Regions from separate parts of the Variovorax sp. GW821-FHT10C12 genome, predicted to be linked through region 2. Evidence: riboswitches for the same ligand, from Rfam matches in the RefSeq annotation. Region 2 holds a riboswitch; the other holds the start of a gene.
What was found. A riboswitch is a leader RNA that binds a small molecule or an ion and turns the genes downstream of it on or off. The one in region 2 is predicted to bind cobalamin.

Region 1 (4,404 bases), 1.2 Mb from region 2:
TGAATCTGCTGCTGCCCGCGTTGCTGGGCGCAGGCGCCTGCCACCTCGGCTACCGAGGGATGGAGGCAGAGCGCCGGGCTGACACCGGCGCTTCAGCCGGCGTTCAAAGGTCCTCGATCACCAGCGTGCGGTAGCGCTCGGCGATCGAGTAGGGCACGGTACGCACCAGTTCCATCACGCGCTCCGTGATGGCGCCGTCCTTGGTGCGGATCAAGAGGCCCGTGTGGCCTTCCTGGGCCAGCTCGATGAAGGCGCGCACCGTGGCGCCGTCGGTGCCGGCGGAGGGCAGGGGGCTGTGCGAGGCATGCACGGTCGGCGCGATTTCCGCCAGGACGGTTTCGGCCGGTATCAGATAGACCTCGTCGCCGCTCACGATGCCTTTTTCGATCAGCCCGTGGCCGATGCGGCTGGCGTCTTCGATGCTCGGGAACATCACCAGGGAGAAGCCGGTCGGGTAGAACGCGCCGCCGAAACTGGCGCGCATGTTGGGTTCAAGCGTGAAATGTTTCATGCTGACTCCTTGTTCTGATACAGCTCCCCACCCCTAACATTAGGCTGCGCGGCGTCCATGCACTGTAGGAGAAGCCCTAGTACTGACAACCGCGCCAGCCCCCAGCCCGTTCAAAGGCGGGTTCATCCCCTGTTTCATTTCTGACCGTCATGCCTTCGCCGAGAGACATCGCACTCACCGTCCACGAACTGGAAGAAGGGGAGTTCTACTGGGTGCTGATGGAAGCCGTGGACGGCTCGCCCGGCGACATCACCCATGAGTACGCGCCGCTCGAAGCCGCCCACACGCCCTACGCCACCTATTCGAATGCGCTGGTGGCCGGCGTGGCGGTGCTGCGGCGGCTCTTCGGGCCCGACGGCAAGCCCGCCTGACGGGGCCCACGAGGGCGCTGCCGCAGGGCGCTCCCTATAATCCCGGCGGTTGGAAACATTGGTTCACACCGGTGTCGTCCAACACCCCACGGTTCGAAGGTGCCCTGCACGACCAGTCACAGGATTGGCGGCGGGGTTAAACGGGAAGCAGGTGCGAGGCGTCGTTTTTTCGAACGACCCTTCCATTCCTGCGCTGCCCCCGCAACGGTCAGCGGACATCGACACCCTCAAGCCCCGGCGATCTTTCGTTGGGGCAGCCACTGCGCTTCGGCGTGGGAAGGCGAGGGCTTCGGCGTCGAGGTGCATGCATTGCATCCCGACGCACTCCGCGAGCCCGGATACCGGCCTTCGCAACCGCCTTCGGATGCTGCGGGAGTGCGTGTCCGGGCCTGCCGCTTTTCCCTCGCGCGAAACGGCACCGCCCCCAGTCTCTTCTCCCTCGGCGTCCTCGATCGGTCAGGAGCCTGCGGGGACGCGGGCCGGAGGAGAAATCGGATGAATCAGGCATCGCTGCCCTTGCGCGATCGCCCGGGCCTGCCCCTGCAACGGGCGCGCCTTTCGGGTCTTTCAGGTCTTTCGCTGGGGCTCGGCCTCGCTTGCGGACCCGCCTTAGCCCAGTCGGGCGACACAACCGGCCGCCCCAGCCTCACGCCCGTGCAGGTCGAAGCCAGCCGCCACACGCCGCTGGCCCTGGACGAGCCCACGCAGACCGGCAGCCGCCTGGGCCTCACGCCACTCGAAACGCCGGCCAGCATCGAGGTGCTCACCGGCGACACCATCCGCGCGCGCGGCGACGTGTCGGTGGTCGAGGCCGCGAGCCGCGCCACCGGCATCACGGGTTCGCCCGCGCCGGGCAATGGCGGCTCGGCGCTGTCGGCGCGCGGCTTCAACGGCCACGGCTCGGTGATGCAGCTGTACGACGGCACGCGCCTGTACGTGGGCGCGGGCACCGTCACCTTCCCGTTCGACACCTGGTCGACCGACCGCATCGAGGTGCTGCGCGGCGCCGCCTCGGTGATGTTCGGCGAGGGCGCCATCGGCGGCGCGATCAACGTGGTGCCCAAGAAGCCCACGCGCGGCCCGGTGCAGAACGAAGCGCTCGTGAGCGTGGGCTCCGACGCCACGCGCCAGGTCGCCTTCGGCAGCGGCGGGGCGATCAACGACATGCTGTCGTACCGCTTCGACATCAGCCACCGCAGGACCGACGGCTTCATGGTGCGCGGCGAGGCCGAGAGCCTGGCGGTGGGCGGCGCGGTGCGGCTGGACGTGTCGCCGCGGCTGCAGTTCACGCTCTCGCACGACGAGGGCCGCCAGACGCCGCAGCGCTACTTCGGCGTGCCGCTCATCAATGGCCGCGTGAGCAGCCTGAACCGCGAACAGAACTACAACCTCGACGACGCCGAGGTCAAGTACCGCGACCGCTGGACCCGCCTCGATGCGCAATGGACGCCCAACGACGCCGTCACCGTGCGCAACCAGCTCTATCGCCTGGACAGCAAGCGCCACTGGCGCGACAGCGAAACCTACACCTACAGCGCCACCACGAACCGCGTGACGCGTGGCGACTACCTGGAGATCGGCCATGACCAGGAGCAGATCGGCAACCGCACCGACGCCACCTTCAAGCACGCGCTGTTCGGCCTGAAGAACCAGGTGCTGGTGGGCTTCGATGTGAATCGCATCGACTTCCTGAATTCGAGCGACACGCCCTACGGCGGGCGCTCGGTGGTCGATGCCTTCGTCTTCAACCCCGGCACCTACGTCTCGCCCACGCCCTACCTGCCGCGCTACAAGACCAAGACCAGCACCTACGCCTTCTTTGCCGAAGACAAGCTGGCCTTCAACGAACACTGGTCGGTGGTCGGCAGCCTGCGCTGGGACCACGCGAAGATCGTGCGCACCGACCCGCAGAACCGCGCCCCGCGCCTGGACAAGACCTTCGAGTACGCCACCGGCCGCCTGGGCGTGGTCTACGCGCCCGACGCCGCGCAGTCGTTCTATGCGCAGGTGGCGCGCGCAGCCGATCCGCTCACCGGGCTCATCAGCACCTCGGCCACGCAGGTGCCGTTCGAGCTCAGCGTCGGCAAGCAGGTCGAGGTGGGCTACAAGCGCCAGCTGGCCGAGGGCCGCGGCGCCTGGAGCGTGGCCGCCTACCGCATCGAGAAGACCAAGCTGCTGTCGCGCGACGCGAACGACCCGACCGTCGTGCAGCAGATCGGCAAGCAGTCGTCCGAAGGCATCGAAGCCACGCTCGACCTGGCGCTGACCTCCACGCTGCGTCTCGAAGCCAACGCCGCGCGGCTGCGTGCGCGCTACGACGACTTCAACGAAGCGGTCGGCAAGTCGCTGGTCTCGCGCGCGGGCAACACGCCCGCCGGCGTGCCCCAGGTGGCGGCCAACCTGTGGCTGCACTGGCGCTTCCTGCCGCAGTGGGAGGCCGAGCTCGGCGTGCGCCACGTCGGCGCGCGGCAGGTCGATGCGGCCAACACGCGCCGCATCGGCTCCTACACCGTGGCCGACGCGGGCGTGAGCTGGCAGGCGAACCCGTCGCTCAAGCTCGCGCTGCGCGCCTTCAACCTGGCCGACCGCAGGTACCCGGTCTCGTTCTCGAACGGCGGCAACCAGTGGCTGCTGGGGCGCCCGCGTTCGTTCGAGCTGTCGGCGTTCGTGACCTTCTGAGCATGGCCGCATGAGCACCGCATGGCAACGCACATGGCCCCCGCTGCGGCGGGCGCTGTACTGGACGCACCGGTGGCTGGGCATCGGCGGCTGCCTGCTGTTCGTCATGTGGTTCGTCTCGGGCGTGGTCATGATGTACGTGGGGTACCCGAACCTCACGGACGAAGAGCGGCTCGCGGGGCTCACCCCGGTGCGCTTCGAACAGGCGGTGGTCGCGCCGGCTGCCGCGCTCGACGCGCTGCCGCCCGCGGTGCGCACGCAGCCGCCCCGGCGCATGGCGCTGGAGATGCAGGCCGGCACCGACGCGCAGCCCGTGTGGCGCATCGTCGATGCGCGCGGCGGGCGGCATGCCGTGTCCGCGCGCGACGCCCGCGTGCTCGGGCCGGTCGATACGGCGCAGGCCGAGGCCATCGCTCGCGACTTCTCCGCACAGCCCGGCGCACGCTGGGCCGAGACGCTGGAGCGCGACCAGTGGACCGTGCCGCAGGGCTTGAACCCGCTGCGCCCGTTGCACCGCATCGAAGTCGGCGACGCGGCGGGCACCGAGCTGTACGTGTCCTCGCGCACCGGCGAGGTGGTGCGCGACACCACGCGCGCCGAGCGTTTCTGGAACTGGCTGGGCGCCGTGCCGCACTGGATCTACTTCACGCCGCTGCGCGCCGACCCGCCGCTGTGGCACGACGTGGTCGTGTGGCTGTCGGCCGCCTGCATCGTCTCGGCCGTGACGGGCATCGTCATCGGCATCCTGCGCATCCGGCTGCGTCGACGCTTTCGCAGCGGCGCGGTCACGCCGTACACCGGCTGGATGGCCTGGCACCACATCGCCGGGCTCATCGGCGGCTT
Region 2 (4,404 bases):
GTCGGCCTCGCTCGCGGCGGCATGCAGGCGCGCGCGGCAGTCGGCCTCGCCGGTCATCCACAGGTCGAGCGAATGCACCGGCGCGCCGGTGGCCAGCGCGAGCCAGTGGGGATCGAGAAAGTCGGGCCCGCACTTGAAGGCCCGCACGCGGCGGCCCTGGCGCACGTGCAGCCGTGCCAGCGCGGCCGCGACCGTGGTCTTGCCCTGCCCCGAGGCCGGCGCGGCCACGAGCACCGCGGCGCAGGTGACGGCTGCGCCGGGCGAGGAGCGGCGGGTGTTTACTGCGGAGTCCACTTGAGTCCGACGTACGCGGTGCGGCCCCCGGTGGCGTAGAGCCGTGCGAACTGGTAGTCCTTGTCGCCCACATTGTCCACGCGCGCCACCAGGTTCAGGTCGCGCGTGATCTGCTTGCTGGCCGACAGGTTCAGCAGCGTGTAGCCGCCGAGCTTGACGGTGTTGGCCGCGTCGTCGTAGCGCTTGCCCGAGCTCTGGACCTCGGCGCCCAGCGTCCAGCCGGCGATGCGCCAGTCGGCGCCCAGCGTGCCGTGGGCCCGGGCGCGGCGTGCCAGCAGGTGGTCGGTGGCGAGGTCGCGCGGGTCCTGGTAGTCGAGCGAGGCGCGCAGCGTGACGTCGCCGATGCGGTGGCCGCCCGTGAGCGTCACGCCCTGGTAGCGTGCGCGCGCCGTGCTGGCGTAGCAGCCGAACGACGACTGGCAGCCCTTGGCGCTGCCGTCAAACACGATCAGGTTCTGCACCCGGTTGCGGTACAGCACGATGCCGGCCTGCGTGGCGCCGGCCGTGTACTGCAGGCCCAGCTCGACGTTGTGGCTCGATTCGGGCTGCAGGCTCGCCAGGCCGTACTCGCTGAAGCGCTGGTACAGCGTGGGCGCGCGGAACGCGGTGCCGGCCGACACGGTGGCGCGCAGGCTCGGCGTGATCGCGTAGCCGTAGGCGGCGCTGCCGGTGGTCTTGCCGCCGAACTCGCTGTCGTCGTCATGGCGCACGTGCAGCTGCAGCGAATGCGGGCCCTTCACGTAGCCGTAGCCCAGTGCGGCGGCGTTCTGCGAGCGGTCGCGCGAGAACAGCTTGGCCGAGGTGGTGGGCGCGTTCTCGAGCGCGTCTTCGCGGCGCTCGAGCGTGGCGGTCACCAGGTGCGCGCCGAAACGGAATTCGTTCTGGAACAGGTAGCCGCGCAGGCGGGTCTCGGTGCGGTAGAACGAAGGTTGGGTCTTGTAGACGGTCTGCGAATCGGTCACCTGCAGGCGGGTGCTGTAGATGTCGTTCCACTTGGCCGACCAGGTCAGGCCGGCGGTGCGCAGCTCGTTGGTCGACACGTCGTCGCGGAAGGTGATCGGCGGCTTGGTGCGAAAGCTCACCGACGGGTCGTAGGCCGCCTCGGTGTTGCTGGTAAGCAAGGTGGCGTCGATGCGCTGGTCGGGCGTGATCTGGAAGCCCAGCTTCAGGTTGCCCGAGGTGCTGCGGTAGCCGTCGCGGTCGGGGTTGGTGAAGCCGTCCTTCGAGGGCGTGCGCTTGGCGATCGGCTGGATGTTGAAGCCCTTGCTTTCTTCATGCGCGACGCCGAACGAGTAGTCGAGCAGGCCCGACTTGCCGCTCACGCCGCCTTCGATCCGGCGCAGGCCGTGGCTGCCGAAGCCGATGCCGGCGTAGGGCGACACGCCCTCCTCGCCGCGCTTGGTGAAAAGCTGGATCACGCCGCCCACGGCATCCGAGCCGTACACCGCGGCGGCCGGGCCGCGCAGCACTTCGATGCGGTCGATCTGCGCGAGCGGAATGCCTTCCCAGCCGGCGCCGCCGGTCGATTGCGAATCGATGCGCACGCCATCGAGGTAGACCGCGGTGAAGCGCGATTCGGCGCCGCGGATGAACACGCTGGTGGCGTTGCCCACGCCGCCGCTGCGCGAGATCTCCATGCCGGGCAGGCGCGCCAGCACGTCGGCCACGCCGGTCGCGCCGCTGCGCTCGATGGTCTTGCGGTCGATGATGGAGACATCGCCCACCAGGTCCGACAGCGCCTGCGGCGTGCGGTTGGCGGTGACCACGGTCTCGTCGAGCGTGGCAGATGCTGCTGCGGCGGCTTGCGCCTGCGCGGCCAGCGGCACCAGGGCCAGGCCGCCGAAGGCCGAGGCCAGGGCGAGCGTCAGCGGCAGGCACGCGGGACGGTTGCGGCGCACGCTGGCGCGGCCGCTGGAGAGGGAAACACAGGAAATCATGGGGTGAACCGAACGAACTTCTATGCCCTGGCCGGCTTCCCCGCCGGCGCCATGGGCGTCATGGCTGCCGATGCGGCAGCCGCCTTGTTGGCCGGTATCCGGGCTGGCAGATCGACCCTTTGCCGCCTTCCCAGGCACCTGTTTCAGGGCGCCCAGTGGCTGGATGGAAAGGGGTGACGCGTTGCGGCGTCGTCTGCTTGACCGTTGCGGGGGCAGCGCAGGCGGCTTCGGCCCCGGGGGGCGTCCACTCCTGCTTCCCGTTGAACTGCGCCGTGCGAACCACGCCGCGAGCACCAACGGGCGAGATTTTAGGCCCACGGGGCGGGCACGCCACACCGGGTTTGATCACGGACGGCGCAGGCCCCAGAATCTCGGCCACGTCCGGTGCGCGCCCCGCGCGGTGCGCCAGACCTTCCGAATTCCCGGGAAACTACAATCGCCAACCATGCCCGCCTCCAGCCCCATCGACCAGATCGCCGAGCGTGTGGAACGCCTGCTCGTGCGTCACGAAGAGGTGCAGCGCACCAACGCGCTGCTGCAGGAACAGGTCGATGCGCTCACGCGTGAACGCGACGGCCTGAAGTCGCGGCTCGCCGCGGCCCGCACCCGCCTCGATGCCCTGCTCGAACGGCTGCCGGCCGAACCCCCTTCCGAAGATTCCCATCACGCATGAAGCAGATTGAAGTACAGATCATGGGCCAGAGCTATTTGCTCGGCTGTCCCGACGGCGGCGAAGCGCAACTGCGCGAGGCCGTCGACCGCGTGGACGCGGCCATGTGCAAGATCCGCGACGCGGGCAAGGTGAAGGCACGCGACCGCATCGCCGTGCTCGCCTCGCTGAACCTGGCTTTCGATCTCGCGGCCCAGCAGGCCGCTGCTGCCGCCGCACCGGCCCCCGTCGCGGCCAGCAGCACGGAAGAAACCGCCACCGACACCGACCCGAAGGCCGCCCAGCTCATTCAGAGACTCGATCAGGCCCTGGCGGGCGATGGACATTTGCTCTGAGGGCGCGCGGCCCGGCACATCCGGGGCGTAAAATCCGTTTTGTCTGCAGACGTGTCGGGCTTAATATTTCCTTGTTCCAATGCTCTCCGGAGCCGGGCTTGGTACATCGCTTGACGGGCGTGATCATCTCGCGTCAGATGAACCCGAAGTCCTGCTGCCCTCGCCCACCTGAACCCTGGTTCAGGATGCGGGTCCGGCACACCATCTGCAGACACCTTTTCCCGCCACGGCCCCCTGCCTCACCGCTCGGGGCCGTTGCTTTTTCAGCCGCTCGTTCTTTCCCCATCCTCCCGTGAACCTCGCTGCCCTGCTCGACCCGCTCCTGATCGCCGAACTCGCCGCGCTCGGCCTGGGCACCGGTTTCCTCGCCGGCCTGCTGGGCATCGGCGGCGGCATGCTGATGGTGCCGTTCATCACGATCATCATGGGCCAGCGCGGCGTGCCGGCCGACCTGGCAGTGAAGATGGCGATCGCGACCTCGATGGCGACGATCATCTTCACGTCGGTGTCCAGCGTGCGCGCGCACCACAAGCGCGGCGCGGTGCGCTGGGACATCGTGCAGCGCCTGGCCCCCGGCATCGTCATCGGCAGCCTCGCGGGCAGCCTGGGCGTGTTCGCGCTGCTCAAGGGCACGGCGCTGGCCATCTTCTTCGCGCTGTTCGTGGGCTTCTCGGCCACGCAGATGTTCCTCGACAAGAAGCCCAAGCCCACGCGGCAGATGCCGGGCACCAGCGGCCAGCTCGCGGCGGGCGGCATCATCGGCTTCATCTCGGGCCTGGTGGGCGCGGGCGGCGGCTTTATCAGCGTGCCGTTCATGACCTGGTGCAACGTGGCGATCCACAACGCGGTGGCGACCAGCGCGGCGCTGGGCTTTCCGATCGCCGTGGCCAACGTGCTGGGCTACGTGCTCAGCGGCCAGTCGGTGCAGGGTCTGCCGGCCGGCGCCTTCGGCTACATCTGGCTGCCCGCGCTCGTGGTGATCGCGGCCTGCAGCGTGTTCACCGCGCCACTGGGCGCCAGGGCCGCGCACAGCCTGCCGGTGAAAAAGCTCAAGCGCGTGTTCGCGAGCATCCTGTACCTGCTGGCCGCCTACATGCTCTGGAAGGGCCTGCGGGGCTGAGGCATATCAAACACTCGCTGGCTTTCCTGTGCCATCCTATGTGGCAGT

Region 1: linked by a shared signal. The riboswitch ahead of AC07OH_RS10695 (TonB-dependent receptor) and the one ahead of AC07OH_RS05050 (TonB-dependent receptor domain-containing protein) in region 2 are both predicted to bind cobalamin.

The regions. Positions count from the first base shown of each region.
Region 1 is NZ_JBWKNE010000001.1:2,235,057-2,239,460, reverse strand. It holds gene AC07OH_RS10710 (EI24 domain-containing protein) at 1-134, shown strand, start outside; gene AC07OH_RS10705 (hypothetical protein) at 104-511, opposite strand; gene AC07OH_RS10700 (hypothetical protein) at 661-882, shown strand; cobalamin riboswitch at 964-1,246, shown strand; gene AC07OH_RS10695 (TonB-dependent receptor) at 1,537-3,561, shown strand; gene AC07OH_RS10690 (PepSY domain-containing protein) at 3,572-4,404, shown strand, end outside.
Region 2 is NZ_JBWKNE010000001.1:1,047,859-1,052,262, reverse strand. It holds gene AC07OH_RS05055 (cobyrinic acid a,c-diamide synthase CobB) at 1-294, opposite strand, end outside; gene AC07OH_RS05050 (TonB-dependent receptor domain-containing protein) at 279-2,231, opposite strand; cobalamin riboswitch at 2,304-2,543, opposite strand; gene AC07OH_RS05045 (hypothetical protein) at 2,677-2,904, shown strand; gene AC07OH_RS05040 (cell division protein ZapA) at 2,901-3,236, shown strand; gene AC07OH_RS05035 (sulfite exporter TauE/SafE family protein) at 3,529-4,356, shown strand.